DNA from 4 places in the Rhodoferax sp. PAMC 29310 genome. Region 2 is predicted to be linked to each of the others. Evidence: predicted binding sites of a transcription regulator. Region 2 holds the regulator's gene; each other region holds the start of a gene.

What was found. The regulator sigma-54, encoded in region 2, starts transcription at its own class of promoters, with help from an activator protein. The targets are predictions, from matches to a motif close to TGGCANGNAANCTGCTTT.
Region 1: a site for sigma-54 is predicted at 1,341-1,358, ahead of J8G15_RS07665 (NarK/NasA family nitrate transporter). Genes of this name have one in related genera too.
Region 3: a site for sigma-54 is predicted at 1,675-1,692, ahead of J8G15_RS07650 (CmpA/NrtA family ABC transporter substrate-binding protein). Genes of this name have one in related genera too.
Region 4: a site for sigma-54 is predicted at 3,431-3,448, ahead of glnK (P-II family nitrogen regulator). Genes of this name have one in related genera too.

The regions. Positions count from the first base shown of each region.
Region 1 covers NZ_CP072852.1:1,675,234-1,682,747, forward strand. Annotated here, with positions in the region: gene ntrB (nitrate ABC transporter permease) at 1-407, shown strand, start outside; gene J8G15_RS07660 (ABC transporter ATP-binding protein) at 404-1,237, shown strand; gene J8G15_RS07665 (NarK/NasA family nitrate transporter) at 1,403-2,662, shown strand; gene J8G15_RS07670 (potassium/proton antiporter) at 2,870-4,357, opposite strand; gene J8G15_RS07675 (antibiotic biosynthesis monooxygenase) at 4,600-4,917, opposite strand; gene J8G15_RS07680 (response regulator) at 4,968-5,396, opposite strand; gene J8G15_RS07685 (HAMP domain-containing sensor histidine kinase) at 5,514-6,611, opposite strand; gene J8G15_RS07690 (bifunctional protein-serine/threonine kinase/phosphatase) at 6,923-7,514, opposite strand, start outside.
Region 2 covers NZ_CP072852.1:3,692,675-3,700,188, forward strand. Annotated here, with positions in the region: gene argS (arginine--tRNA ligase) at 1-1,698, shown strand; gene J8G15_RS17160 (SPOR domain-containing protein) at 1,720-2,328, shown strand; gene J8G15_RS17165 (thiol:disulfide interchange protein DsbA/DsbL) at 2,392-3,039, shown strand; gene lptA (lipopolysaccharide transport periplasmic protein LptA) at 3,265-3,882, shown strand; gene lptB (LPS export ABC transporter ATP-binding protein) at 3,879-4,676, shown strand; gene rpoN (RNA polymerase factor sigma-54) at 4,774-6,366, shown strand; gene J8G15_RS17185 (class I SAM-dependent RNA methyltransferase) at 6,465-7,514, shown strand, end outside.
Region 3 covers NZ_CP072852.1:1,667,406-1,674,919, reverse strand. Annotated here, with positions in the region: gene ntrB (nitrate ABC transporter permease) at 1-203, opposite strand, end outside; gene J8G15_RS07650 (CmpA/NrtA family ABC transporter substrate-binding protein) at 259-1,503, opposite strand; gene J8G15_RS07645 (D-amino acid dehydrogenase) at 1,831-3,108, opposite strand; glycine riboswitch at 3,191-3,307, opposite strand; glycine riboswitch at 3,322-3,410, opposite strand; gene J8G15_RS07640 (VOC family protein) at 3,481-4,188, opposite strand; gene J8G15_RS07635 (ANTAR domain-containing response regulator) at 4,269-4,895, opposite strand; gene J8G15_RS07630 (efflux transporter outer membrane subunit) at 4,937-6,355, opposite strand; gene J8G15_RS07625 (efflux RND transporter permease subunit) at 6,348-7,514, opposite strand, start outside.
Region 4 covers NZ_CP072852.1:2,771,588-2,779,101, reverse strand. Annotated here, with positions in the region: gene J8G15_RS12855 (SMP-30/gluconolactonase/LRE family protein) at 1-572, opposite strand, end outside; gene J8G15_RS12850 (aldose 1-epimerase) at 569-1,429, opposite strand; gene J8G15_RS12845 (ammonium transporter) at 1,549-2,973, opposite strand; gene glnK (P-II family nitrogen regulator) at 3,007-3,345, opposite strand; gene J8G15_RS12835 (YifB family Mg chelatase-like AAA ATPase) at 3,598-5,136, shown strand; gene J8G15_RS12830 (hypothetical protein) at 5,152-5,463, opposite strand; gene J8G15_RS12825 (MFS transporter) at 5,712-6,941, shown strand; gene metH (methionine synthase) at 6,954-7,514, opposite strand, start outside.

The DNA.
Region 1 (7,514 bases), 2.0 Mb from region 2:
GCGCGGACCCGGCCGCCATCTGGACCATCTTCATCTGCTCTATCTGGCCCATGATCATCAACACCGCCGTGGGCGTGCAACGCGTGCCACAGGACTACATGAACGTCGCCCGGGTGCTGAACCTGTCCGAGTGGAAGATCGTGACCAAAATCCTGTTTCCCTCCGTCTTGCCCTACATGCTGACAGGCGTGCGCCTGGCCGTGGGCACGGCCTGGCTGGTGATCGTTGCGGCTGAGATGCTGACTGGCGGCGTAGGCATTGGCTTCTGGGTCTGGGACGAGTGGAACAACCTCAATGTGACCAACATCATCGTGGCCATCTTTGTCATTGGCGTGGTTGGCCTGGTACTGGAACATGCACTGATCAAGCTCGCCACCGCCTTCACTTTTGAGGAAGTCAAATCATGAACGAAAAACTGAACACCCATTTCATTGAAATCGCCGGAGTTGAGCAGACCTTCAAAACCAAAAAGGGCCCGTTTTGCGCCCTGCGCGACATTCACCTCACGGTGGCCAAAGGCGAGTTTGTGGCCTTGATCGGGCACTCCGGTTGCGGCAAGTCCACCTTGCTCAACCTCATTGCCGGGTTGACCACACCCACCCAAGGCACGCTCTTGTGCGCCAACCGCGAGATTGCCGGACCTGGCCCGGAGCGCGCGGTGGTGTTCCAGAACCACTCCTTGCTGCCTTGGCTCACCTGCTTTGAGAACATCTACCTGGGCGTGGAGCGCGTGTTCGGCTCCGGCAACCGCACTGGCGCCGTGGCTGAGAGCAAAGCGAAACTGAAAGAACGCACCGATGCCGCCCTGGCGCTGGTGGGCCTGACGCCAGCCGCGCACAAACGCCCTGGTGAAATTTCGGGTGGCATGAAGCAGCGGGTGGGCATTGCCCGGGCGCTGGCGATGGAGCCGAAAGTACTGCTCATGGACGAGCCTTTTGGTGCACTGGATGCACTCACTCGCGCCAAACTGCAAGATGAATTGCTGGACATCGTCGCCCGCACGCACAGCACCGTGGTCATGGTGACCCATGATGTGGACGAGGCCGTATTGCTGTCCGACAAGATCGTGATGATGACCAACGGCCCGGCCGCCACCATCGGGGAGGTGCTAAGCGTGGACCTGCCGCGCCCGCGCAATCGGGTGGCGCTAGCGGGCAGCGCGCCGTACCAGCACTACCGAAAGGCGGTCATCGATTTTCTGTACACCCGGCAAGCCCACGTCGAAAAGGCGGCCTGAACGCCCCTCGCCAACTTGGTGCGCACCTATTGGTGCAATGCACCATCATCCGGCCCTTGCGCCCACTTTCGTGGCACCAAGGGCTTTTTTTCGCCCTAAAAACTGGCACGGTTTTCGCAATACCCCTATTTATTGAATTGTTTAGTTTTATAGAGGACCGGCACCATGGCGGGATTTAAGACATTTCTAAAAAGTGGCCACGCGCCCACGCTGTTTGCAGCGTTTTTGTACTTTGATTTTTGTTTTGCCGTCTGGGTATTGAACGGCGCCATGGCGCCGTTCATTTCCGAGACGTTCAACCTGACCGCAGCGCAAAAAGGTTTCATGATCTCGGTGCCCATTCTGGCTGGCGCATTCATGCGTTTTCCCTTGGGCATACTGGCTCAGTACATTGGCCGCAAAAATGCGGCGCTGGTCGAGATGGCGATGGTCATGGGTGCACTGGCCTTTGGCTTTTTCTTTATCAGCTCCTACAACGACGTGATCGCCATGGGTGTGTTGCTGGGTATCGCAGGTGCCAGTTTTGGCGTGGCCTTGTCACTGGGCAGTGGCTCGCTCCCCCCAAAGTACAAAGGCTTGGCCATGGGCATTGCCGGTGCGGGCAACTCTGGCACTGTGCTGGCCGTGTTGTTTGCCCCGCCGCTGGCCGTGGCCTACGGTTGGCAGACGGTGTATGGCCTGGCTGGTTTGTGCATGCTGGTGCCTTTTGCCGTGATGGTCATTTTTGCCAGGGAGCCGCAAGACAGCGCCCATCAAACCTTCCGGGAGCACATTGCCTGCCTGTTTGAGAAAGACGGCTGGGCATTCAGCTTGATCTACGCCGTCACCTTCGGTGGCTTCATTGGTCTGGCCAGCTTTTTGCCCACCTACTTTCATGACCAGTTTGGGGTCAGCAAGGTCGAAGCCGGTCAGCTCACGATGCTGGCGGCGGTGATGGGTTCTGCCGTGCGTGTGGTGGGCGGCTATTTGTCGGACCGCGTCGGCGGCATCACGACCTTGAGTGGCGTTCTGCTCATGATTGCTGCCACGCTGGTGCTGTGCGGCCTGGCCGGCGCTTCGCTGCCTTTGACCACGCTCTTGTTCATGCTGTGCTTCGCCTCGCTGGGTGCGGGCAACGGGGCGTTGTTTCAATTGGTGCCACTGCGCTGGCCACTGGCAACGGCTGTCGCGGGTTCGATGATTGGTGAGATTGGCGCCGTCGGCGGAAGCTTCATTCCTTTGGCCATGGGCTTCTCCAAAGAGTACACCGGCACCTACTTGTGGGGTTTTGTCGCCTTTGCGGCCTGCGCCCTGCTGCTGCTGGCCATGTTGCGCAAAATGCAGGTTCGCTGGACGCGCACCTGGGCCGAGAAGGGCGGCCGTGCTCATGTTAGCCCTCCTGAAATGCAGGTATCGCCTTCGGCCAAGCCCGCTTCGGCGCACTAAATCCAGCCATTGATGAAGATAAAAAAAGGAGGCCTCGGCCTCCTTTTTTTATGGCGGATCCATGCCACCGGCTTCGCGAAATCTGGATTGAACCAAGTGCCTCAGAACACGTCGAATCTTGACGATTTTTCGGCAGCCAACGACCCCAACCGTGGTTCATTGGAACGAGTAGGTGGCGGCGCGCTGCCGCTTGTGCCCCGACCTCGATCAAAGGCCGAGTTTGATACCGATCTGTTTGATGTGTTGACCATCCATGACGCGCACGCTGAGCTCGGCTTCACCCAGGGTGGCGCTGTCGCCCTCGACTGGAGGGCGATCGAGCTCGTTACGCAGCCAGTGGCCAGCGCTCTGGTCGGACTCGCCCGGCACGGGCAGTCCATAAAAGGTGCAAAGGTCCATCATGGGTGTGGCCGCGTCAATGACGAAATCGCCAAATACCTGGCGTGCTTGCGCCATGTCACCCTGGTCTGGCAAGGTCACCCCCAGGCGCCGTGCGCTCCAGGCAATGGTGGAGCCTTGGAACAGCAGCGACGTGATCACCACGACAAACGCCACGTTGAAAAACGTGTGGGAGCCTGGCAAACCGGCCATCACCGGAAACACAGCCAAGACAATCGGCACCGCCCCGCGCAAACCGACCCACGAGACGAATGCAATTTCGTTGTTGGCAAAGCGCATTGGCTTCAGGCACAGCCAGACCGACAGCGGTCGAGCGACCAGCATCAAAACCGCCGAAACGCCCAGTGCTGGCCACAGTGTGCGTAACAATTCACTCGGCGTGACCAGCAAGCCCAGCAGCAAAAACATGCCGGCCTGCGACAGCCAGGCATAGCCGTCCATGGCTGAGAGCGCCGGGCGCACTTGCTTGCGCGCCCGGTTGCCCGCGATCACACCCATGGCGTACACCGCCAGAAAACCCGAGCCGCCCAGCGCGGTGGTGCCTGCGTAAACTGCCAGACCACCCGAAACGATCAACAGCGCTCGTATTCCTCCTCCGCCATCCGGGCCGCGCCCCAGCCGGATGAGCAACCACGCCAGCCCGAAGCCACTCATCAAACCCAGCGCGGCGCCCCAGCCCATTTGATGCAGCAGCGCAAGCAGCAGCGAAGCCCAATCAATTTCGGGCCCGACCATCGGGGCGGCGGCCGCGGTCAAGGCGATGCCGATCAGGCTCAAGGTCAAAAAGACTGCCATCGGATCGTTCATGCCCGACTCGATTTCCAAGGTGGCCGCCACCCGCTCATTGAGCCGTACACCCGATGATTTCAACAGTGAAAACACCGCCGCCGCATCGGTGGAGCCCACGATGGCGCCCACCAGCAGCGCCAGTGGCCAATCCAGGAAAAGCAAAAAATGCGCGGCCACCGCCGTGAGACCCGTGCACACCACGACACCCACCGTGGCCAGCCACAGCGCAGGTTTCAAACCGGTGCGAAAGGTGGTGAATTCGGTGCGCAGACCGCCGTCGAGCAGAATCACCGCCAGCGCCACGTTGCCGACCCAAAAGCTCAACCGAAAATCGTCGAATTTCAAACCACCGGGGCCATCCACCCCGGCCAGCGTGCCCACCACCAAAAAAACCAGCAGGAAGGAAAAACCCGCGCGCGCCGAAATCACACCGGCCAGCACACTGAAAAAAATCAACGACGCGGCAGCAAGCAGCGGCAAGGCAAGAAAATCAAGAGAAACAGACATGCATTGACGTTATCAGGAAGCGTGCCAGTGCGTGAGTACAGCGCGCAACAAACACAAGCTGGAACCTGTCGTTGAAATCGGTGTCGTTTTAACGCGGCGCCCATTCAATTTGAACGAGGAAGGCCTGATCAGTTTGCCCACCTAGCCCCGGGCTTCAATCCGACGCGACCCATGAAGATAACGCCCTGCTGGTGTGCCCCGACGTGGTCGGCCCGTGGCCAAGGCGGACACAGAACCAACACCTACATCTCGTACTCACGTTCGACTTTAGCGATGCGGGTTTTGAACGAGCTGTACCACTTTTGGTGCCCTAAGGCCTGCGCCTCCAGATGCTCAGCTTGCGCTTTCCACTGCTTGATGGATTCCAGGTCTTGCCAATAAGACACCGTGATGCCAACGCCATCTCTCGCCGACTCAACGCCCAGAAAGCCCGGCTGGTCGGCCACCAAGGCCATCATCCGCTCCGACATGGCGTCATAACCGTCGTCGCCCTCGGTGCGAAGCGAGGTGAAAATGACCGCGTAGTACGGCGAGGCGGGGGTATTGGCGATGGACGACATACAACTCCTTCAAAGGCTAAAAAAAGTTCAACACCTCGGTGACAAGCCCATCACGCCCAAGCCGGCTGCTCATCAGAGAGCTGAGGCTGCGTTGCCTGGGTCCGAGTCAGATGGCGCATCATGCTTCGCAGTTTCGCGGGACGAACCGGTTTGGTCAGCAGGATCAACCCAGCCTCCATGGCCGCGTGACGGACGGCGTCGTCCCTGTCCCCGCTGACCACACACGCGGCAATCGGGGTTCCCGCCAATTGGCGCAGTTTCAACACCGTGTCAACGCCGTTGAAATCGCCTAGTAGCCGATAGTCGCTGACGATGAACTCGGGCCGCATGCCCTGCGCCCACAGGGCCAAGGCCTCTGCTGCGTCACCCGCCACAATCACTTGGCAGCCCCAAGTGGTCAGCAAACCGCCCAGGGCATCGTCTTCAATCACCAACACCCGCAGCCCGGCCCATGCTGCCTGGTCTGGCGGCACAACCATTGCATGGTCTCGAATGTGAGGCGGCGCCGGCTCCAGTGGTACCTCCACAGAGAAGCGACTGCCCCTCCCAAACTGGGAGGTCAGACTCACCCGGTGATTGAGCAACTGACGGGACCGCTAAACAATACTCAAGCCGAGGCCAATGCCCTTGCGCCGATCGCGCTCAGGATTCAGAAAAAACTCCGCGAATATCGCCTCGTGGTACTGCGGAGCAATGCCAATACCACTGTCCCACACCTCAATGCGCAAGGTTGATCGCAGAGAGTCAACCCGGCAAGCCACCAAGATGAAACCGTCTGCGGTGTACTGCAGGGCGTTGCTGACCAGGTTCAACAGCACACGGTGCAACACGACAGGGTCACTATTCACCCAATAGGGCGATGGCCGAATGCGAAAGCGCAAACCCTTTTCCAGCGCCCGGGAACCGAACCCGATTTCCAGACGGTCCAGTACATTGCCAATCGCAAAATGATGGGTGAGCGGCGGCTCGGCGTGGGCGTCCAGCCGGGTGTAATCAAAGAAATCATCCAGCATTTGCTGAAGACCCCGCACGGCTTGGTCCACGCCGTTCACGATCTGACGGGTCTGTGCGTCGTGACTGACTTGGGTCAGGCGCCCCACAAACAAACCTAGCGCGTGGGCGGGTTGACGGAGGTCGTGGCTGGCAGCGGCCAGAAAACGGGACTTGGCCTGGGCAGTGGCCTCTGCCTGCATGCGGGCTTCCACAAGGGATCCTTCAAAGCGCACGCGGTGCCGATTGAAGCCAGCCGCAATCAGTGTGTAGAGAAAAAAGGCGATCAAAAAACGGCTGACTACAACCGGCGTATGTGGGTAATTGAAGGTGAAATGAGGCGCCAAAACGATCAGATAGACGCTCGACAGGCCCAAAAACCAAAGGCTGCCGAGCCAACCACTGCGCTGATCTTTGATGAAGAAAACGAGGAACGGCAGAATGAATACCCAATAGATTCCGGTCCCCTCAATGGCACCAAACACCAACAAGGCCCCAAAAACCACAGACACGCCCAGCAGCAAAAAATTTTCAGCCAATGTCACGCGCTTGGTGTGCCGCGCCAGCAGAGCACCCGGTAATAGCAGCAACAGGGCAGCAGCCAATTCGGCCACGCCCAGCCCGACCATCTTTTCCCACAAAGATGTTGTAAAAGCCAAAGGGGAAAACGATGCCCAAGGCCAGTGCCAAACCCGTTCGGACATGACGAACCTGCTCAGGCAGACCCGTCGTCTCGGGAGCCCACCACCGTGCCAGTTTGCCGATAGTCGCTCGCCAGCCGCGAACAACCGTCATAGGCCGCACGCAGACCGCAGCGGCAGCCTGACCTTGCACGGTCGATCAATACACATGGAGTTTCCTTTGGCCCTAGTCGGTATTTTTTTTAGCGCTGAGCATAGTCGCAAATCCGAGCGACGCCCAGAACGTTGAATGGCCGCAACCTGCACAATCCGACAGCCACACCGACCACTTCAAAATGAATAACAAACACCCATGAAAAAATGGGCACAGTTGATTACTTTGGCAAGAAAATCACCCAGTACACCAGCAAGAGATTGAACAGAACCGAGACCCCCAATGCGATTTTCCACAAGGCGGTTGGATCGCGCGCAATCAGCGGCGTGGCGCTGGGGGCACTCAAGGGGCGAGACGCGCCGCGCTCCAGCGCCAACAGAAACTCTTCGGCGGTCTCAAAGCGCTGGCGTTTATCGCGGGACACGGCTTTGAGCAGGACGTGGTCCAGCCAGATCGGGATTTCCGGATTGTGCCGGCTAGGCGCCGTGGGGTCGCGGTAGTAGCGCCCCACTTGGTAGGGCATGACCTCGCCATAGGGAAGGTGCCGTGTCAACACTTGGTACAGGGTGACCCCCAGTGCAAACAAGTCACTTTGCGCATCCGGCAACTCCTTTTCTGAATCGGTGGTTCCGGCTTTCAGTGAATAGCCCCATTGCTCCGGGTTGACGTAGCTTGGCGTGCCGGCGTGGAGTTGGCGCATGGAGGCCGGCTCCCGACCGCTCAGGGCGACGCCCAAATCCAGCACGCGCAGCATGCCATCGCTGCCTTGGTGCAGATTGGCCGGCTTGATGTCGCGGTGAATCACACCCTGG
Region 2 (7,514 bases):
ATGCTGTCTGTAAAAATTGAATTGCTCGAAGCCCTGGCGCAAGCGCTGGAAAAATTGTCCCCTGGCGCGGGTGCCAAAGCGGCCTTTGAGTCGCCCAAAGTGGCCGCCCATGGCGACTTTGCCACCACGGCCGCCATGCAACTGGCCAAACCCCTGAAACTGAATCCTCGCCAACTGGCCGAGACCCTGCGCGCTGACCTGTTGGCAACGCCTTGCTACCAGCGCTGGGTGGATGCGGTGGATATTGCCGGCCCCGGTTTCATCAACATCCGGCTCAAGCCCGAGGCCAAGCAACAAATTGTGCGCGAGGTGCTGTCCCAGACCACCTCCTATGGCAACCAAGGCTCCAACGGTCAGCGCATGCTGGTCGAGTTTGTGTCGGCCAACCCGACCGGTCCGCTGCATGTGGGCCATGGCCGTCAGGCCGCCTTGGGAGATGCAATCTGCAATTTGTTCCAGTCGCAGGGCTGGAATGTGCACCGTGAGTTCTATTACAACGATGCGGGCGTGCAAATCCAGACGCTCACCAACAGCACCCAATTGCGCGCCAAAGGCTTCAAACCCGGTGACGAGTGCTGGCCCACCGATTCTGACAACCCCGCCAGCAAGGCCTTTTACAACGGCGACTACATTGCCGACATCGCCAATGACTTTCTGGCCAAGAAGACAGTCAAGGCCGATGACCGCGAATTCACCGCCAGCGGTCACGTGGACGATGTGGAGTCGATTCGACAGTTTGCCGTGGCCTACCTGCGCAATGAGCAGGACAAGGATTTGCAGGCTTTCAACCTGAAGTTTGACGAGTACTACCTGGAATCCAGCCTGTACACCAGCGGCCGGGTGGCCAAGACGGTGGAGACGCTGGTGGCTAATGGCAAAACCTACGAGCAAGACGGCGCGCTGTGGCTGCGCTCCACCGACTACGGTGACGACAAAGACCGCGTCATGCGCAAGCAGGATGGCACCTTTACTTACTTTGTGCCCGATGTGGCCTACCACATCGCCAAGTGGGAGCGTGGCTATTCCAAGGTCATCAACATCCAGGGCACCGACCACCACGGCACCATTGCGCGGGTGCGCGCCGGCCTGCAGGCCGCGGGTGCTGGCATCCCTGAGGGCTACCCTGACTATGTGTTGCACACGATGGTGCGGGTGGTGCGCGGTGGCGAAGAGGTCAAGATATCCAAACGGGCAGGCAGCTATGTGACGCTGCGCGACCTGATTGAATGGACCTCCAAAGACGCGGTGCGCTTTTTCCTGCTTAGCCGCAAGCCTGACACGGAGTACACCTTTGATGTCGATCTGGCGGTGGCCAAGAACAATGACAATCCGGTGTACTACGTGCAATACGCGCACGCCCGCATTTGTTCGGTGCTGAGCGCTTGGGGCGGCGATGCGGCCAGCCTAGCAGGCGTCGATCTGTCCCCACTGGAAAGTCCTCAGGCGCAGGCTTTGATGCTGCTTCTTGCCAAGTACCCGGACATGTTGACCATGGCCGCTCAGGGCTTCGCGCCACACGATGTCACCTTCTACTTACGGGAACTAGCGGCGTGTTATCACAGCTATTACGACGCAGAGCGCATTCTGGTGGACGACGAGGCGGTCAAACTGGCGCGCCTGGCACTAGTCGCGGCTACCGCGCAGGTGTTGCACAATGGCCTCGCCGTGCTGGGCGTCAGTGCCCCGCAAAAAATGTAACCATAAAACGAGATGCAGCACATGAACAAGCAACGCGGAGGCACCATATTGGGCTTCATTCTGGGCGTGGTGGTGGGCTTGGGAATCGCTTTGGGCGTGGCGGTTTACGTCACCAAAGTTCCGGTTCCCTTTGTGAACAAGGCCAGTAGCCGTACCGTCGAGCAAGACTTCATGGAGACCCTGCGCAACAAGGATTGGGACCCCAATGCCGCGTTGCAAGTGAAGCCGGTGACAAAACCCGTGGACTCTTCAGTCACTCCTGCGCCTGCCGCCGAGATCGCAGCCCCTGTCGTGAAACCAGCAGACGCCAAGCCGGCCGAGGTCAAGCCCGCCGTCTCTGCTGACCCATTGGGTGACCTCGCCAAGGCGCGCTCGGGTGCTGCCAAGGCTGACCCCTATTACTATTTTGTTCAGCTGGGTGCTTTCCGAACTGCTGTAGATGCCGAAAGCCAGCGGGCTCGCCTGTCCTTGGGAGGCATTGAAGCCAAGGTCTCAGAGCGAGAGCAATCGGGACGCACTGTCTACCGGGTGCGTGTTGGGCCCTATGAGAAAAAGGACGATGCGATCCAGTCCAAGGAAAAACTGGATGCCGTTGGCCTGGAGACAGCGCTGGTGTCTGTGGCGCGCTAGAGCGCTGCTATTGAACTTATGCCAACAGCGTAAGTCCGACTGATTTAACTGGAGTGTTCAAAGATGAAGCGTCGTGATTTTTCCCTGACCTGTGGTGCGGTAGCTGGTGCGTCGGCTTTGCCGTCGCTTGTTTTTGCACAAGGCAAGCCTTATCAGGCCGGTGAGGATTATCTTGAAGTGAAGCCCGTCGCTGCGGTTGAAGCCCCAGCGGGGAAAATCGAAGTAGTGGAGTTTTTTTGGTACAACTGCCCGCATTGCAACGCGTTTGAACCGACGTTGGAGGCGTGGGTCAAGCGTTTGCCCGCTGATGTGGTGATGCGTAAGGTGCCAATTGCCTTCCGGGACAGCTTCATTCCTCAGCAGCGTCTTTATTACGCGCTGGAGGCCATGGGTTTGGTCGGAAAACTGAACTCCAAGGTCTTTGCTGCCATTCACGCCGAGCGCCAAAAATTGGACACGGAAGACGCCATCGTGCCTTGGGTCGTCTCCCAAGGTGTTGACAAGGCCAAGTTTACGCAGCAGTTCAACTCATTCTCCGTGGTCACCAAGGCCAAGAAGGCGACCTTGTTGCAAAACGCCTATAGCGTTGAGGGCGTGCCGGCGCTCGGCGTTGCCGGACGCTTCTACACCGATGGCACACAGGCCAAGGGCATGGAGCGCGCCTTGCAAGTAGTGGAGTCGCTGGTCGCCCAGGTTCGCAGCGGACGCTAGTCGCATCAGGCCGGCTGGCCCTCAAATGAGTGCGTCCCGCCGGCTGATGCCTGATGGGGGCGTTGGGCGGAGCTCTTTTTAGCCTTGAACCCACACGCGTGCCTCGATGGCGCTTCATGTAACGCAAGTTGGTATTGACCCACCGTGAGGCGGGGGGGGGCTTGGCTTGGGCGAACGGGTCGCTACAATGACATAAACTGACACTGCAGCAAGATTCATGCCTTTATGAAAATAACACTCACCTCTCTGTTTCTGGTTGTTTGCCTCGCCCTGAGCGCTGGCCAGGCGTATGCGGAAAAAGCGGACCGTGACAAGCCCATGAATATTGAGGCGGATTCGCTGCGCTATGACGATCAGCGACAAACCAGTGTGTTTACCGGCCGGGTGGTGTTAACCAAAGGCACAATTCTGATTCGCGGTGCCAAAATTGATGTGAAGCAGGATTCCGAGGGCAATCAATTTGGTCTGGTGCTTTCCGAGCCGAACAAACAAGCTTTTTTCCGCCAAAAGCGCGAAGGTGTTGACGAATACATTGAGGGCGAAGGCGACACGATTGAGTACGACAGCCGAGCGGACACCGTCAAGTTCCTGACCAATGCCAAGCTGCGCCGCTACCGGGGGGCGACGCTCAGTGACGAGTTCACCGGCGGCGTGATTCAGTACAACAACAGCACAGACGTGTTCACCATCGACGGCTCCGTCACCAAAACCGATGGCGTAAAAAGCGGGCGGGTCCGCGCCATGCTGACGCCCAAGTCGGATTCCGGCACGCCGAAAGGTGCCTTGGCACCGCTGGTGCCCGCACTTCGTTCGACCACCACGATGGGGACGGACAAGAAGTGAGTACCCCGGAGGCCATCACCGAGACACCTTCTCGCCTGGAGGCGGCCAGCGGCGAAAGTCGACTGGAAGTCAGCCATCTGCAGAAGTTTTATGGCGGGCGTCAAGCGGTCAAAGACGTGTCCTTGGTCGTCAGAAAAGGTGAAGTGGTGGGTTTGCTGGGCCCCAATGGTGCCGGCAAGACTACCTCGTTCTACATGATTGTGGGCTTGGTGCACGCCAGCGCGGGTGACATCACCATTGACGGGCAGTCGGTGGGCCACATGCCCATTCACCGACGGGCACGCATGGGCTTGAGCTATTTGCCTCAGGAAGCCTCTATTTTTCGCAAGCTCAACGTGGAAGATAACGTGCGCGCCGTGCTGGAGTTGCAGCGCGATGACGCCGGTCGACCGCTGAGCAAGCCGGAAATCGAAAAACGACTCACCGAATTGTTGCAAGACTTGCGGGTGGATCATCTGCGTGGCTCGGCGGCATTGGCGCTGTCTGGTGGTGAGCGCCGGCGGGTCGAGATCGCGCGCGCCTTGGCAACGCAACCCCGGTTTATTCTTCTGGATGAGCCCTTTGCCGGGATTGATCCCATCGCCGTGATCGAGATTCAGCGAATTATCAGTTTCCTGAAAGAGCGTGGGCTGGGGGTGCTCATCACTGACCACAACGTGCGGGAAACCCTGGGCATTTGCGACCACGCCTACATCATCAGTGACGGCAGTGTGCTGGCCCAAGGCAAGCCTGCCGAGATCGTCAACGACGCCAATGTTCGCCGGGTGTACCTCGGCGAACATTTCAGAATGTGAGCCGGGTGCACTGTCTATCCCTTCCTTACCTACTGATTGCTTTCCACAGGCGTGCCGCCTCGCGGACGTTGGCCTGTCCTGAACGGTGGGGGGGGCGATGAAGCCTGGCCTGTCCCTTCGTGTTTCCCAGCACCTGTCGCTGACGCCGCAATTGCAGCAGTCCATCCGGCTGTTGCAGCTGTCGACGCTGGAAATGAGCCAGGAAGTCGAGCAAATGCTGGACGAAAACCCGTTTTTGGAGGTGAGCGCAGAAGAGCCGCCACGCGAAGAATTTGGACTGGCACAAGCCGATGCACCGGTCCGCAATGAGGATCTGGATGTGGAAGCCGGCGCGCATGCTCCTGCCGAGTTCACTGCGGAAGTCCGGGTGAGCAGCGAAACCGATGCCGAATTGTCGCCCCTGTCGGCAGACGACGGGCAGAGCTGGGACGGCGACGGCAGTGCTTCCATGGCGCCCGATGATGGCGAGTGGGGGGGCGAGGCCAAGGCCCACGGCAACAACCTGGATGGTGACAGTGATGCCGATGTGACCGAACTGGCGCGCAGCCAGGAGTCGCTGCAAAGCCATTTGCACCGGCAGGCCCTGGCTTTGCACCTGAGTGAAGAAGATGGCGCCGCCCTGCGTTTCCTGATTGAGTCGCTGAACGACGACGGTTACCTGGAAGAGGCGTTGGCTGAGTTGGTTGACGGCTTGACCGGCGATGACCTTGAAGAGCGGGAGCAAATGCTGCACCACTTCACCGTTGCGCTGTCCTTGCTTAAAACATTGGAGCCTGTGGGAGTGGGTGCACGGGGTTTGGCCGAGTGTTTGACGCTTCAACTGAAAGCTTTGCAGAGTCAAGACGACATCAAGTTGGCCCAGGCGAGAACGGTGGCGGTGGCCCTGCGCATCTGTGCGCAGCCGATGGATGTTTTGGCGCGGCGTGACATCAAGCGTTTGGTGCAATTGTGCGGTGTGCCGGATGCGGCCATTCGTGAGGGGATCGCACTGATTGGGCATCTGGAGCCCAAACCCGGACGCCGGTTTGCCGATGTAGAGCGCAATATCGTGGTGCCGGACGTCATCGTCACTCAAGTGGGCAACGGATCGCAGGCGCAGTTCAGGGTTCGCCTCAACGCCGACGTGATGCCTCGCCTGCGGGTGCATGACATCTATGCCAACGCACTCAAGCAACACCGGGGTGGCGGCACCGAGGCGTCCAACTATGCGGCGCTGCAACAGCGTCTGCAGGAAGCGCGCTGGTTCATCAAAAATATCCAGCAGCGTTTCGACACGATTTTGCGGGTGAGCAACGCCATTGTGGAGCGCCAAAAGAGCTTTTTCATGCATGGCGAACTGGCCATGCGCCCGCTTGTGCTACGGGAAATTGCAGACGAACTGGGCTTGCACGAGTCCACCATCAGCCGTGTGACCACTGCCAAATACATGGCCACGCCATTCGGCACTTTTGAGTTGAAATTCTTCTTCGGCTCCGGCTTGGGGACCGACAGTGGGGGCAATGCTTCCAGCACGGCAGTGCGGGCGCTGATCAAGCAGTTCATCAGTGCCGAAAATCTGAAGAAGCCCCTCAGCGACAATCAGATCTCCGAGATGCTCAAAGAGCAGGGCATTGATTGCGCTCGCCGCACCGTGGCCAAGTACCGGGAAGGGCTGCGAATTGCCCCCGCCTCGCTGCGAAAAGACCTGTAAATCGCTGTCCGGCCCCGTCCCACCAGACCTACGGGCACCGGAGATTAGCGGAGCATCGCTTGCGCCCCAGAACAATAAACCTGTCATAGGAAAACGACGTGAACCAATTGCAATTATTTTTACCCTGCGCCGCAGGCGTTGAAGACCTATTACTGCCCGAGGTGCTTCGCATAACCGGCCTGCCCCCGGGCTGCGCAACCAAGCAGCGCGGCGGCGTCGCGGTGCGCACCTCATGGTCGCACGCCATGTTGCTCAATCTCTACAGCCGCCTGGCCCAGCGGGTACTGGTCTTGCTGTCGTACACCGAGTACCGCAGCGAGCAGGACCTGTACCGCGCGGCCAGCGAGGTCGAGTGGGAGCGCTGGTTCACGCCCAAGGAAAGCATCAAGATCGCAGTCACAGCCCAGCACAGCCCGCTCACCTCCCTCAACTTTGCGGCACTGAAGGTGAAAGATGCCGTGTGTGACCGTTTCCGCGTAGCCGCCAATGGCGTGCGCCCCGATGTGAATACCCAGTGGCCAGATGCCCGCATTTACGTGCACTTGACCACTGACAGCTGCTCTTTGTACCTGGATACTTCCGGCGAACCGCTATTCAAGCGCGGCTGGCGCGAGGACAAGGGTGATGCGCCTTTGAAGGAAACCCTGGCAGCCGCCATGATTGCCGCCAGCGGCTGGGCCGAGGGTGAGGATGACCTGCTGCCCTTGTACGACCCCTGCTGCGGCAGCGGCACGGTGCTCATTGAAGCAGCTCAGATTGCCTGCAACATTGCGGCCGGCAGCCGCCGTCGATTCGCCTTTGAGAAATACCTTCCCTTTCGCCGTGCGGACTGGGATGCGATGAAAAGAGAAGCGGCTGACGCAGAGGTGGTGAGGGAGCCCGGCCAAAAACCCATTATTTTTGGCAGTGACGTTTCGCACCGGATGGTGGACTTTGCCCAGCGCAACGCCGAACGGGCTGGCGTGGCCGATGTGATCGAGTTCCGTGGTGGCGATGCGTTGCAGCGTATGCCTCCGGTCGATGAGCCGGGCGTGATGATGCTGAACCCGCCCTATGGCGAGCGAATTGACGTGGCCGGTGTGGCCGGTGTCGAGCAGCAAGCCCGTTTTGGCGCTCGCGAGCTGGCGCAGACGGACGAAGGCGTGGAC
Region 3 (7,514 bases), 2.0 Mb from region 2:
CCGACCAGCAAGGCAAAGCCCAGCAGCGGCGGCAGCACGGCCATGCCGAGGGCGCGCCAGTCAAAGGGTGTGCGCTCCGGCGTGGCGGTTGCCACAGTGACCGCGGGCTCTCTTGAAGTGCTCACGCGGGATGAGTTTTCTTTGGGGATCGCAATGCCCTCGGCCACGGGGCCTAGGGGCGAGTGAAATACGGCGCTAACCATGGTGTGCTCCTTGAAAGGATAGGTACGGCGGGGAGGGGGCACCTCCCCGCGTCGTTCAGGCTTTGACTTTGAAACTGTCGGCGTACTTTTTGGGGTCCTTGCCATCCCATACCACGCCGTCCATCAGGGTGGAGGTGCGCATCACGTCTTTGGGCACGTTGATCTTGAGTGCTGAGGCGGCCTGCTTGTAGAGGTCAATCTGGTTGATCTCCTTGGCCACCTTGAGGTAGTCAGGGTGGGCGTCCAGCAAGCCCCAACGCTTGTGCTGGGTTAGAAACCACATGCCGTCTGACAGATAGGGGAAGTTCACCGCGCCGTCGTTGAAGAATTTCATGTGATTGGGGTCGTCCCAAGTTTTGCCCATGCCGTTTTGGTAGCGGCCCAGAATGCGCTGGTTGATGGCGTCGACCCCGGTGTTGATGTAAGACTTCTGCGCCACGGTTTCGGCCATCTTCAGCTTGTTCTGAAGGCTGGCGTCAATCCAGCGGCTGGCTTCCAGAATCGCCATGGTGACTGCGCGGGCGGTGTTGGGGTTGTTCTTGACGAACTCTGACGTGGTGCCCAGCACCTTCTCGGGGTGGTCTTTCCAGACGTCCTGCGAAGTGGCAGCGGATACACCAATCCCGTCCATGATGGCGCGGTGGTTCCAGGGTTCACCCACGCTGAAGCCGTCCATGTTGCCGACCCGCATATTCGCCACCATTTGGGGCGGGGGCACCACAATGCAGCGCACGTCCTTGAACGGGTTCACTCCGGCCGAGGCCAGCCAGTAGTACAACCACATGGCGTGGGTGCCGGTGGGGAAAGTTTGGGCAAAGGTGTATTCGCGGGGTTCTTTCTTCATCAGGGACACCAGTCCCGCCAGATCGACCGCGCCCTTGTCGGCCAGGGCCTTGGACAGGGTGATGCCCTGGCCGTTGTTGTTCAGCGTCATCAGCACGGCCATGTCTTTTTTGGGCCCGCTCACGCCCAGGTGAACGCCGTAGACCAGACCGTAAAGCACGTGGGCAAAGTCCAGTTCGCCATTGACCAGCTTGTCGCGCACACCCGCCCAAGACGCTTCCTTGCTGGGAATGATCTTGACGCCGTATTTCTTGTCAAACCCCAGCACGGAGGCCATCACCACGCTGGCGCAATCGGTCAGGGGAATGAATCCAATCTTGACCTCGGTTTTTTCTGGCGCGTCAGAGCCACCGGCGTACACCACCGAGCGCAGCGCGGGGCTGATACCGATGGCGCCCACGGCGGCCGATTGCAGCACAGTCCGTCGGCTCAGTGAATTGGCGAGTAAGTCAGTCATGTGTCTTCTCCAAGGTTTAAAAACAAACGAAAAGCAAAAAAAGGCGTCCTCACGCTGCGCGGGGCTTGGTGCAAGCCGCGTGCAGGTGGGGACGCCTTTGTCCGGATCGACCGGTTGAATCCGCCTTTGGACTCAACCCGTCTGGTGACCTACTTTGGTCGTATCAATGTCTAAGCAATCACTGTGCCAACTTTTTTGAGAGTGAGTTGCTATCGAATATGTAGCTTCTTCCGCATATCGGACAAGGGCTAGGTGTCAATTTCTTGTCTAAGTGTGAATCAGCACGAGGATGGTGCGGTGCACCATCCTGGCAAGGTCGACCATGACTCAGCCTTGGGTAAACGCAAAGTCCACTTCGGGCGTCAACCCACTCACGATGCGGGCAATGGATTTGCCGGAGCCACAAGCGTGCGTCCAGCCCAGCGTGCCGTGGCCGGTGTTGAGGAACAGGTTGGGCAGCTTGCTTTTGCCGATCAGCGGCACGTTGCTGGGTGTAGCGGGGCGAAGGCCGCTCCAGAAACTGGCTTGGGTGGCGTCGCCGGCTCCGGGGAACAGTTGCTCCACCCGGCGGACGATGGCTTCGCAGCGAATGCGGTTCAGGTCGCGGTCATAGCCATTGAACTCCGCCGTGCCGGCAATGCGCAAGCGGTCGGTGCCGTCGCCATTCACCGGCGTCAGGCGTGAAAAAACCAGTTTGAATTCATCATCCGTCAAGCTGACCTGGTGCGCCATGTTGGCGTCCTTCACGGGCATGGTGACCGAATAGCCTTTGGCGGGATAAATAGGCAGTTTGATGCCGAGCTGCTTCAGGTACAACGGGCTGAAAGACCCCATGGCCATCACGTATGAGTCTGCGTACAGGCGCTGGAAGCGGCCCTCGTTGTCGGTGGCCTCCACGTGGTCAATCTGTCCACCCGCTTCGCGCAAGGCGGTGATGGTGTGGTTCATAAAAAACTTCACCCCATTGGCTTCGCACAGTTTGACCAACTCGCGGGCAAAGCGATTGGCGTCACCCGACTCGTCTTCGGCGGTGTAGGTGGCACCGGCCAACTGTGGGCGAATATGGCCCAGGGTGGGCTCCAGACGAACGGCCTCGTCGGCGCTCACGATGTTGCGCTCGCACCCCAGTTCGCGCATTTGCTCGGTGGGTGCCAGAGCGGCGTCAAACTCTTTTTGCGAGGTGTAAAAATGCAGAATACCTTGCGTGCGCTGGTCGTACTCAATGCCCGTGTCGCGGCGCAGTTGCTGCAATGTGTCGCGGCTGTAAGTGCCCAGGCGCACGATTTGCTGAATGTTGTGGCGGGTGCGCGCCGGTGTGCACTCGCGTAGAAACTGCAATCCCCACATCCACTGGCGCATGTCGGCCCGCAGGCGAAACAGCAGTGGCGCGTCTTCTTTGCCCAGCCATTGCAGCAGCTTGATGGGCGCGCCGGGGTTGGCCCAAGGCTCGGCATGGCTGACCGAGATTTGCCCGCCGTTGGCAAAACTGGTTTCCGCCGCCGGGGAGGACTGGCGGTCCACCACGGTGACTTCATGACCCTGTTGGGAGAGGTAATAGGCTGAACTGACGCCAAGAAGCCCGCTGCCAAGAACGATGATACGCATGGATAACCTTTTCGGGGTCTAGCCCAGGCAGAACCTGCAGAGTGCACTATGGAATAAATAGCACCCAGGGCGCTGCCCGGATGCCGCTCCCCCTGTCCTTGGTACCTGAGAGATTCACACCGCAGTGGACTGCGGAGCTTGCTCCTTCGGTGCATCGCCGACACCTTGCGGGTGGCGATGGCTCTCCAGACGGCGTTTACAAATGGTGGCAGTACGTCACCGGTGAGGGTGTACCTGAGCGTTCATGGGAGTTTGCGCCTTCGGTGGAGCGTCTGGGACGCTCTCTCTCCTGCCGGACAGGATTCTAGCGGGTTGGATGAAGTGACCGGCGGAAATATTTCACTGCCGCCAGACTTCGGGCTGCGTTGGTTCTTAAACCCCTTGGCTCTCCAGTTGCACCAAGCCTTTGGGGGTCTTCAACGTGGCAATGAGGTTGGCGGGACCCTCTTCGACGGCAATGCCGGTGAGCCCCAGTGCGTCATACGCAGCCTGCAGTTTGGACGCGGTGGGGTGGGTCACGGCAATGCTTTGCAGCGAGATACCAGAACGGGGCAGGCTGTTGCGCGGGTGCAGGCGCAAGGGCTCTTCCGCGTCAGGCTTGCCCCATTGAATCAAGCTGGGCAGTGCGCCATTAAACAGGCGTTGCCCGTCTTCACGCACCGTGACTTGCCATTGCAGCACCCCTTTGCGGGTATGGCGGCTGGCGTGTACCGCGAGACCGGGTTCGATGTCTTGGCGTTTCAGCGCTATTCGGGCCGCTTGCATGTCGTCGGTATTGACCACGAAGTGCACCAGACGCGGCTGTTTGGCAACGGCCGCCTGCAGTGCCGCGTCGTCCATGTCAAACCAGCGCTTGCCAACCGCATTGGCGGGGCGCGAGGCGGTTGGATTGATGGCGATGATTTCCAGGTAGGCCAGCGGGTAGGCTGGCGTGGCAATTTTGATGAGGCGGTTGTGCGTGCCAAACTGCGCATGCTCGCCGCCGGGACCGGGGGTGACGCCTAGGGTGGCTTCGCACCATTGCACACCCAACTCCAGGGTTTTGGCCACGACAACCAGATGATCTATTTGTGTTTTCATGGCGTGACCTTACCACCGGGGCGGCGCGATTTGCTTGAGGTCTTCGACTTAAATGATGCGCCGCCGGCCGCCGTTGCACCTCAGGCGAGCAGGTCGGCCACGTCCAGCATGCGCTGGGCCACGTCGGCCAGTTTCAGTCCCTTGTCCATGGCGGTTTTGCGCAGCTTGTCGAAAGCTTGCTGTTCGTTCAGGTTTTGGCGCTGCATGAGCAGGCCTTTGGCGCGGTCAATGGTTTTGCGGTCTTTGAGTTCAGTCTTGGTGTCGGCCAGCTCCTGACGCAAAGCCTGCTCGTGCTGGAAACGGGCCATGGCGACGTCCAAAATGGGGCGAATGCGTTCGCTGGACAGCCCGGCGACGATGTAGGCCGTAACCCCGGATGCCACAGCATGGCGCACCTGGGAGGTGTCATTGTTGTTGGTGAACATCACGATGGGGCGTCGCGCGTCCCGGGTGGCCATGACCACATGCTCAAGCGCATCACGGGCCTCGCTTTCGGCATCCACAATGATCAGGTCGGGCTGAAGCTGATTGATTCGCTCCTGCAGGAATACATCGGCGGGCAGCACCGCTACCAGATTGAAGCCGTTTTCCAGCAAGCCGATGCGAAGACTGCGCGACCGCTCCGCCTGGCTGATGGCATGGTCGTCTGCCGGATCTTCCACCGCCAGATCGGGGGCCACTACAACGATTCTTAAGGATTCATGCATGCCCAGCACATGCAAGAACCGCGCCGAAGTGGCGTTTGTGGTTAAGGCATGGTGGGTGCCCCGCCGCCCAGTGCCTTGTACAGCGCGACCTGACTCTGGGCGTAGATGAGCCGGGTTTGCACCAGTGCCTGCTGCGCACTGAACAGCGAGCGCTGGGCATCCAGCCAATCCAGCTGACTGGACGCACCATTTTGGTAACGCAGATCCGTCAAGCCATGGCGAGCGGCTTCCGCGGCCAACTGGGCTTCCTGGGCACGCAACTGGCGGGCGAGGGTGGCGTTGGCAGCCAAGGCATCGGCCACCTCTCGAAAAGCACTTTGAATGGCTTTCTCGTACTGCGCCACGGCGATTTCTCGCCCCGCTTTGGCGCCGTCCAGATTGGCCTGGTTGCGTCCACCATCAAAAATCGGCAGCACTAACTGGGGCGCCACGGTGAAGCCCCAGTACCCGTCCTTGAACAAGTTGCCAAGGTCGCTGCTGGCGGTGCCTGCGCCCGCAGTCAGGGAAATGCGTGGGTAAAAGGCGGCGCGGGCCGCGCCAATATTGGCGTTGCTGGCCACCAGTTGCTGTTCCGCTTGGCGGATGTCAGGCCTGCGCGTCAGCAAGTCCGAGGGCAAGCCCGCAGGCAATACGGCAAATTGCAAGGGCGTTGGGTTGGTACCTGCCAATTGGGCGCGGGCGGCCGGCGGCAAGGATTGGCCCAACAGCAAGACCAGCGCGTTTTCGTCCAGCGTGCGTTGGCGCTCCTGTTGCGCCAAGGTGACTCGGGCGGCAGCCTGCAGCGACTCGGCCAGGCGCAGGTCCAGCTCAGACACCACACCGTGTTTGAAGCGCAGCTGCACCAGCTTGAGGGAGTCGTCGCGCGTGGTCAGGGTCTGGCGCGAGAGTTGAAGCAAGGCCTCGTCGCTCAATAGGCTCAACCAGGTTTGCGCCACGGTGGAAATCAGGCTGATTTGTGCCGTCTTGCTGCCTTCTTGCGTGGCCAGGTACTGGGCCAGCGCCTGCTGTTTCAGGCTGCCGACACGGTCAAAAAAGTCCAGCTCGTAGGCGGTGACGGCGAAGCCGGCGGTGTAGGTGCTGTTGATGCCGCCTGAGCCAGTAGGTGCGCGGGAGCCCGTAGCCGTTGCATTCACCGTTGGCAATTTATCCGCGCGGCGGATGCCGAGTTGGGCGCGGGCTTGTTCAATGTTGAGCACTGCCACTCGCAGATCACGGTTGTTCGTGAGTGCCGTCTGAATCAGCTCCTTCAAGGTGGCGTCAGTGAAAAACGTCTGCCAGGCCAAGTCAGCCGCAGCGGGCGCGCCGGCCGTGCTGGGGTTGACGGATGCCTCGGGCCATGTTGATTCGATGGGCGCAGCCGGGCGCTCATAAGTGGGCATCAGGCTGCAACCGGCCAGCAGCAGGGCGGCCGCCAGGGGCGCCAATGCCCGGGGCGTCGCGCGTGAGGGGGACTTAATCATGAGAAATCACTCCTGCGTGTTGGCCATGTTCGGCGTCAAAACGCCGCTGCCTTTCACTGCCTTTGAAAATACTGCGCACCACCACAAAGAAGACGGGCACAAACACCACCGCCAAGACAGTGCCAGTGATCATGCCGCCGATCACACCCGTGCCAATGGCGCGCTGGCTGGCTGAGCCGGCGCCTGTGGCCAAGGCCAGTGGCAGCACGCCCAGCGTGAACGCCAGAGAGGTCATGATGATGGGGCGAAAGCGCAAATGCGCAGCTTCCAGGGCTGAGGCGACCACGCTCTTGCCTTGCGCCTGCAGGTCTTTGGCGAACTCGATGATCAAAATCGCATTCTTCGCTGAAAGACCAATGATGGTGATCAAGCCCACCTGGAAGTAAACGTCGTTGGAGTAACTGCGCAGCAAGGTGGCCAGCAACACACCGAGCACGCCCAAGGGCACGACCAGAATCACCGACAGAGGAATGGTCCAGCTTTCATACAAAGCCGCCAGGCAGAGGAAAACCGCCAATATGGCAAAGCCGTACAAGATGATGGCTTGCGAGCCAGCCAGCTTTTCTTCGCGGGACTGACCCGTCCATTCAAACCCCATGCCTCGTGGCAACTGGGCGGCGAAGCGCTCCATCTCGGCCATGGCGTCACCCGTGCTGTAGCCGGTGGCTGCGCTGCCGCTGATGCGCATGGCCGAATAGCCGTTGTAGCGCACCGTCTGCATGGCGCCACTGACCCAGCTGGTGCGGGTAAAGGCGGACAAAGGCACAGTTTGCCCCTGGTTGTTGAGCACATTCAGCTTGAGCAGGTCGTCGGGTTGCATGCGGGCCGGTGCATCGGCCTGCACCACCACGCGCTGGAGTCGTCCGGCGTTGGGAAAGTCGTTCACATAACTGGAACCCAATGCAGTTGAGATCACGCTGTTGATGGCATCAAAGCTCACGCCCAGGGCGCTGGCTTTGTCGCGGTCAATGTCAAGCTGCAACTGTGGCGCGTCTTCCAGACCGTCCGGGCGAACGCCGGTCAGTACTTTGCTTTTGCCTGCCATGCCCAGCAACTGGTTGCGAGATGCCAGCAGCACGTCACGGCCCAAGCCGGCGCGGTCTTGCAGCCGGAAGCTAAAGCCTGATGAGGACCCTAGTTCGGGAATAGGCGGTGGGCT
Region 4 (7,514 bases), 920 kb from region 2:
TGCCCGGTCATGGCGGCGCTGGTGGGGTCAAAGTCCCAGACGTGCACGACGTGGCGCGGGGTGTCAGACCAGTAAAGCGTGTGGCCGTCAGGGCTCCAGCCCAGGCCGTTGGCGGTGAGCGCGTCGCCCGCCTTGCGTTCAATGTGGGGTGTGCGGCCATCGCGGCAGTCCACCATGTACAGGGCGGCGTTCATCGACTTTTTGGGCTCGTCGATGGTGCCGACCCAGAAGCGCCCTAGCGCATCGCACTTGCCGTCGTTGGCCCGCATTTGGCTCGTATCGTAGTCCAGCGTGGCAATGCGCTGCAATTCCCCACCCCATTGGTGCGCTCGAAAAATGCCGTGGCGCAGGGCAATGACCCAGCCCCCACTGGCTGCAGGCGCCATACAGCCGGGCTCTTCGGGCATGTCCCAGGTGTCCACCACGCCGCCGACGGTGTCCGTGCGCAGCAACTGCTTGCCCGGAATGTCCAGCCAGTAGAGCCGTTGCTCTTGCGGGTGCCAGAAGGGAGACTCTCCCAGTTCATTGGGGCTGGTGGTGACGGCCTGCCAGGGGGTGTTGTTGGTTGTCATAAGGCTTTCTCCACGTGAATGCTCATTTCGGTGCTGAGGGATTCGCCAGGTTGAAGGATGCGAATACCCAGTTCTTCGGCGCTGGCCACGCCAGCCGCCAGCAGGTTGATTGCGTTGTTGACATGGCTGACCGGCTCGATGGCGATGCTGGGCAGCTGTGCATGGGTGTACACCACCAGGCGGCTTTGATTGGCGCTGACGCGAATGGCCAGGGCCTCGTCGTGCAGGTGCAGCACGCCGGGCCAGCCGTCGAAGCAGTGGTCCACTTTGAGTGTGGCGCAATCCGTGTCCAGCCCGGTGGCGGGCAGGCGGTGGGTGGGCAACTTGTCGTCGCCCATTTCCCAGCGGCCAGTGGCGTTGAACGAGACGTGACTGCCAGGGCGTTTGACGAAGAAGGGGTGCCAGCCCAAGCCCACCGGCGCAGGGGTGTCGGATTGGTTGGTGATGCTCAGACTCATCTCCAGCATGTCGCCGGTCAAACGAAACGCTTGGGAGGCATCAAAGGCAAACGGCCAAGAGGCGTCCGGGCGGTGCTCCATGCTCATCAGCACGAACCCTTCGCTTTGCTCCAGCACCTGCCAGGGGCGCTGCCAGCCCAGACCGTGAATCGCGTGTGGCTCGGGCTCGAAGTTTTTCACCAAGGGGTGGCTGGTGCCCTGCCATTGCAAGGAGGCCTGGCCAATGCGGTTGGAAAACGGTACCAGAGGGTAGCTGCTGGCGTCGCGGGCGCTTGTGGCATGGGGTGCCGGACGCAACACCGGCGTGTCGCCCAGCCAAAAACCGACCAAGCTGCCGCCCAGCTCAGGGGCAATATCGCAACGCAGTGTGCCGGCGTTGAGTTGGATGAGTGTGGTCATGGTGAGGGTCTCCTTGAGTGTCATTGTGCACTGCATGTCCCCATGAAAAAACCCACCGGCGCCTGAGGCCCCGGTGGGTTGGATGATCGGTCACGCTGCACTGGGCAGCGAGAGGGCGATCAGCGGTTGTAAGCGGTTTCGCCGTGAGACGTGATGTCCAGGCCTTCGCGCTCGTCTTCTTCGCTGACACGCAGTCCCAGAACAACGTCGACCAGTTTGTAGGCGATAAAAGCCACCACACCGGACCAGACGATGGTGATTAACACACCTTCGGCCTGCACCCACACCTGGTGAGCGATGGAGAAGTCAGCAGCACCCGTGCCACCCAGGCTAGGCGCGGTGAACACACCCGTCAACAAAGCACCCACAATACCTCCCACGCCGTGGATACCAAACACGTCGAGCGTGTCGTCCGCACCCAGCATTCGCTTCAGGCCACCGATGCCCCACAAGCAGATGAAACCAGCCAACACGCCGATGATGATGGCGCCCATGGGGCCAACTGTGCCGCAAGCGGGTGTGATGGCCACCAGGCCGGCAACTGCGCCAGACGCCGCGCCCAGCATGGAGGCTTTGCCTTTGTGCATGGCTTCACCAATCGACCAGGACAACACCGCACCTGACGTGGCCAGCAAGGTGTTGATGAATGCCAAAGTGGCACCGCCATTGGATTCCAGATTGGAGCCAGCGTTGAAGCCAAACCAGCCCACCCACAACATTGATGCACCGACCATGGTCAGTGTCAGGCTGTGAGGCGCCATGGCTTCTTTGCCGTAGCCAATGCGCTTGCCCACCATGTAAGCACCCACCAGGCCAGCAACAGCGGCATTGATGTGCACCACGGTGCCGCCAGCGAAGTCCAGCGCGCCTTTGCCCAGCAGGTAGCCACCGGAGCCCCACACCATGTGGGCAATGGGCAGGTAGCTGAAAGTGAACCACAATGCACTGAACAGCAGCACAGCGGAGAACTTCATGCGCTCGGCAAACGAGCCGACGATCAGTGCGCAGGTGATGCCAGCAAAAGTAGCCTGGAAGGCGATGAAAATGAACTCAGGAATCTTCACGCCGACCGTGAACGTGTCCGCCAGCGATGCCGGTGTCACGCCTTTGAGGAACAGCTTGCTGAGGTTGCCCCAGATCAGTCCTTCTCCCCCGAAGGCCACGCTGTAGCCGTACACGGCCCACAGCACGGAGATCATTGAGAAAACGACCATGACTTGCATAAGCACGGACAGCATGTTTTTGCTGCGCACCAAACCGCCATAGAACAGGGCCAGGCCCGGGACGATCATCATGATGACCAGCACGGTGGAGATCATCATCCAGGCGGTGTCGCCTTTGTCAACCGTGGGGGCTGGCGCGGCCGCAGCGGGGGCGGCTTCGGCCACCGCTGGAGCGGCTTCAACAGCCATGGCGGCTGGCGCGGCGGCTGCATCGGCAGCCGCCGCGGTAACAGCGGGTGCGGCTTCGGTCTGGGCCAAGGCAATGGCACCACTTCCGAGCAGGCTCACACCCAATACAAGGGAGGCAAGTAGTTTTTTCATGGTTCTTTCTCGTGTCTGATGAATGGGGTGGCTTTACAGGGCTTCTTTGCCAGTCTCGCCCGTGCGGATGCGAACCACTTGCTCGATGGCGGTCACAAAAATCTTGCCGTCGCCAATCTTGCCGGTGCGGGCGGACTCTTCAATGGCTTCAATCACTCGCTCGACCAACTCGTCTGAGATGGCGGCTTCAATCTTCACCTTGGGCAAGAAATCAACCACGTATTCCGCGCCACGGTACAGCTCAGTGTGGCCTTTCTGGCGGCCAAAACCTTTGACTTCAGTGACAGTGATGCCCTGCACACCGATGGTCGACAGTGCTTCACGCACTTCGTCCAGCTTGAAGGGTTTAATGATGGCGGTAACGAGTTTCATAGATTCTCCTGGGCATGGAAACAATGGCGTGGTTCAGTCACCACGTTTGCGATAACTGCGCCAACAAGGTTGGGGATAACGAGGTAAAGCAGAGTTCATGCCAACTATTGCCACCTTTGTTGCGTATTGGCCTCACGCACCGGCGAGCAGATGCGCTAGTATGCATGTATAAATAAACAGTACGCACTTAATTGGTGCAATTGATTTCGAGGTGCACCTAAATGGCTGCACCTTTTTGGAGAGGGTGGTCTCATGAGTCTTTCTTTGGTGCAAAGCCGTGCCCTATTGGGCCTAGATGCCGCAGCGGTGACAGTTGAAGTTCATCTGGCCAATGGTCTGCCTAGTTTTACTTTGGTGGGCTTGGCTGATGTTGAGGTCAAGGAGGCTCGCGAACGGGTTCGCTCGGCCATTCAGAACTCGGGGTTGGAGTTTCCCCATAACAAACGCATCACAGTCAATCTCGCGCCAGCCGACTTACCCAAGGACTCAGGGCGCTTTGATTTGCCGATCGCCCTGGGCATCTTGGCCGCCAGCGGGCAAATTGACGGCGCGCGGTTGGCGGGTCATGAGTTCGCCGGCGAGTTGTCCTTGTCGGGCGAGTTGCGCCCCGTGAGGGGTGCGCTGGCCATGAGCCTCGCCTTGCATGCGGGCGGGGTTCAGACCCGCCTTGTGTTGCCCCCCGAAAGCGCGACAGAAGCCGCCTTGGTGCCCAATGCCCACGTCTTTGAAGCCCGCCATTTGCTTGACGTGGTTCAGTATTTCTTGCCCGCCAACCCGGATGTGCCGGCGATAGATGCCAGTGCTGGTTGGTCGCGCGTGACGGCAAGAACCGAGATGCAAGCGGCTCATTACCCCGATATGGCTGACGTCAAAGGGCAGCCTGGCGCGCGGCGCGCGCTGGAAATCGCGGCCGCTGGTGGCCACAGTTTGTTACTCAGTGGGCCGCCAGGCTCGGGCAAATCCATGCTCGCGCAGCGTTTTGCAGGCCTGTTGCCGGCCATGACAACGACGCAAGCGCTGCAATGTGCGGCCGTGGCCTCGCTGGGCGGGCGCTTTGCGCTGGAGAAGTGGGGCCAACGTCCGACGTGCAGTCCGCATCACACGGCCAGTGCGGTGGCCTTGGTGGGTGGCGGGTCACCGCCCCGTCCGGGCGAAATTTCGCTGGCGCATCACGGGGTCTTGTTCCTGGACGAACTCCCAGAGTTTCCGCGGGCGGCCTTGGAGGCTCTGCGTGAGCCGCTGGAGTCCGGTTTGATCACAATTTCGCGTGCGGCGCGGCGAGCTGAATTCCCGGCACGCTTTCAGTTGATTGGCGCCATGAACCCCTGTCCCTGTGGCTATTTGGGGTCGACGCAAAGGGCTTGTCGCTGCTCCCCTGATCAGGTTTCGCGCTATCAGGGCAAGTTGAGCGGTCCTTTGATGGACCGCATTGACCTGCATGTGGACGTGCCCTCCGTTCTAGCCTCGGAGTTGCTACATGCGGCACCGGGCGAGGCCAGTGCCGTGATTCGCGAACGCTGCACACAGGCAAGGGCAGGCGCTGTGCAACGCCAGGGCAAATCCAATCACGATCTGCAGGGGCAGGAAATTGATGCATACGTCTTGCTGGACGAGGCTGCCGCAAAGTTCTTGAACGTGGCCGCCGCCCGATTGGGTTGGTCAGGGCGCAGCACACATCGGGCGTTGAAGGTCGCGCGCACCATTGCCGACTTGGCAGGTGCTCAGACAACCCAGGTGGCCCATGTCGCCGAGGCCATGCAGTACCGCCGCGCGTCTCGGGCCAATACCTGAAGGTTTTTAAGCCGGCTAGCGGCGGGGAGGCGGACGAGTGATCCTGGCCTTTTGGGCGGCCGGCAAGAGGCCGGTGAACAGCGCGGTGACGCCCGCCAAGCGGGTCCGGGCTTCGGTTTCGCCCAGTGGATGCGACAACAAGGTCATCATGTCAGAGCGCAAGTACCACAGGGCCTGGATGTCGGGTGCATAAAGTACGCGGCCCCAGATGCGGGCCTGATCCGGGCCAGGAGGAATGCCCTGAAAACAATCCAGCATCGCTTGGCGAACCTCTTGAACGCGTGTCGCTGATGGCCGGGCAGGCGCCGGCTCGACAAACAGGCTCATCAGGCTGGTAGCAAATTTTGATCGTTTCCAACTCATGGGCTTGTGACGCGGTCTCGGTTAGTGGGATGAGCAGCCTGCCAAAATTGCAGTTTGCTTCAAGGATGGGCGATTGAACCATCAACTTTTGCCGGCAGTCGTATCATTTCGTCATGACCTGTAACGGCTTACTGCAGGCATCGCTGTCCGCTATTGAAATCATAGCTGCTTGCGCAGAGCCCGCCAAGGGTTGATAACAAATTGATACATATATGGTGACTTCGTACATGGTTTCTACCGCGCATGGCCACGACCGGCGCTTGGTTGGCTGGTTGTCTTTGGCGCAGCTGATCAGCTGGGGTAGTCTGTTTTACACCTTCGCCCTGCTCATGGAGCCGGTCGAGCGGGAGTTGGGGCTGAGTCGGGCGGAGTCGTCGCTGGCCTTCAGTCTGGCGCTGCTGGTCGAGGGGCTGGTGGCTTATCCGGTGGGGCGCTGGATTGACCAGGGTCATGAGCGTGTAGTGATCACTGTCGGCTCAGTGCTGGCCGCGATTTTTTTGGTCTTGCACAGCCAGGTCAGTACCCTCGCCGGCTTCTACGCGGTGTGGGCGGGGCTGGGCGCGGCGATGGCGGCCACCTTGTATGCCCCTGTCTTTTCGGTTGTCACACGCCGCTTCCCCCATGACTTTCGTCGCGCCATCATCACCCTGACATTTTTGGGGGGGCTGGCCAGCACGGTGTTCATTCCGCTGACGGCCGGGTTAATCAGCGGTTTGGGTTGGCGCCATGCCTTGTGGGTGCTAGCGGTGTTGCATGTGGTCGTATGCGCTCCGTTACATTTCCGTTTTTTGCGGCATGCTCCCAAAACCGCGAAAGGCGAGGCGCAATCCAGTGGAGCCATGCCGCGCCAGCTCTCACACTACCTGCTGAGTGCACCGTTTTGGTTGATTGCCACGTTTGTGGTGTTGATGATGGCGGTGACGGTTGCCTTGCCGGCCCACATGATCAGCCTGCTGCGTGAGAACGGCTTGGAAGAAGCGTGGGTCATCGCCATACCCGCCAGCATTGGCGCCATCCAGGTGTTGGGCCGGGTGCTGCTGTATTTCTTTGAACGCCATCTGGACCTGCACCTGGCCAATCGACTGATCCCCTGCTTGATTCCCTTGGGTTTGCTGGCGCTGCTGGCGGCGCCCGTGGCGGGGAATTGGCACGTCGCCATGGTGCTGCTGTTTGTCAGCTTGTACGGTTTGGGCAATGGCTTGCTGACCATCGTCAAAGGCACGGCGATGGCGCAGTATGTGAGTCGGGACCATGTGGCCAGTTTGAATGGCGCCTTGGGTGTGCCACTGGCGCTGGCCCGCGCCGCCGCGCCGCTGTTGTTGGGCGTGCTCTGGTCGGCCGAAGCAGGCTACGCCCAGGGGCTGTGGATGCTGCTGGGTTTCAGCGTGATGGGCACGGTGGCCTTGGCGGCGGCGCAGCGCTTGTCGTTGCGCCGCGCCTGACCTCGCTGTTGATTACATATTGGGCGCCAGCAAGCGTTGCAGTGCTTGCTCGTTCATCTGACGACGTGCCGCCAAGTCTTTGAGCTGGTCGTCCCCAATCTTGCCCACGCTGAAGTAGGTGCTGTCCGGGTGGCCCAGGTAGAAACCACTCACGCTGGCGGCCGGGGTCATGGCCAAGCTCTCGGTCACGGCCATGCCAATGTCCTCGCACTGCAGCAGCTCAAACATCTCTTTTTTGACGCTGTGGTCAGGGCAGGCCGGGTAGCCAGGCGCGGGGCGAATGCCTTTGTATTTTTCGGCAATCAACTCCTCGGCCGTCAAAGCCTCGCTGGGCGCGTAGCCCCACAAGTCGGTGCGAACCCGGTGGTGCAAACACTCGGCAAAGGCTTCAGCCAGGCGGTCTGCCAGTGACTTGAGCATGATCGAGGAGTAATCGTCCAGGTCGTCGGTGAATTGTTTTTCTTTCTTGTCCACACCCAATCCGGCAGTCACGGCAAACACGCCGGCATAGTCGCCAGAGACTCCTTTGGGCGCGACAAAGTCGGCCAGGCAGCGGCTGGGGCGCATCACGCC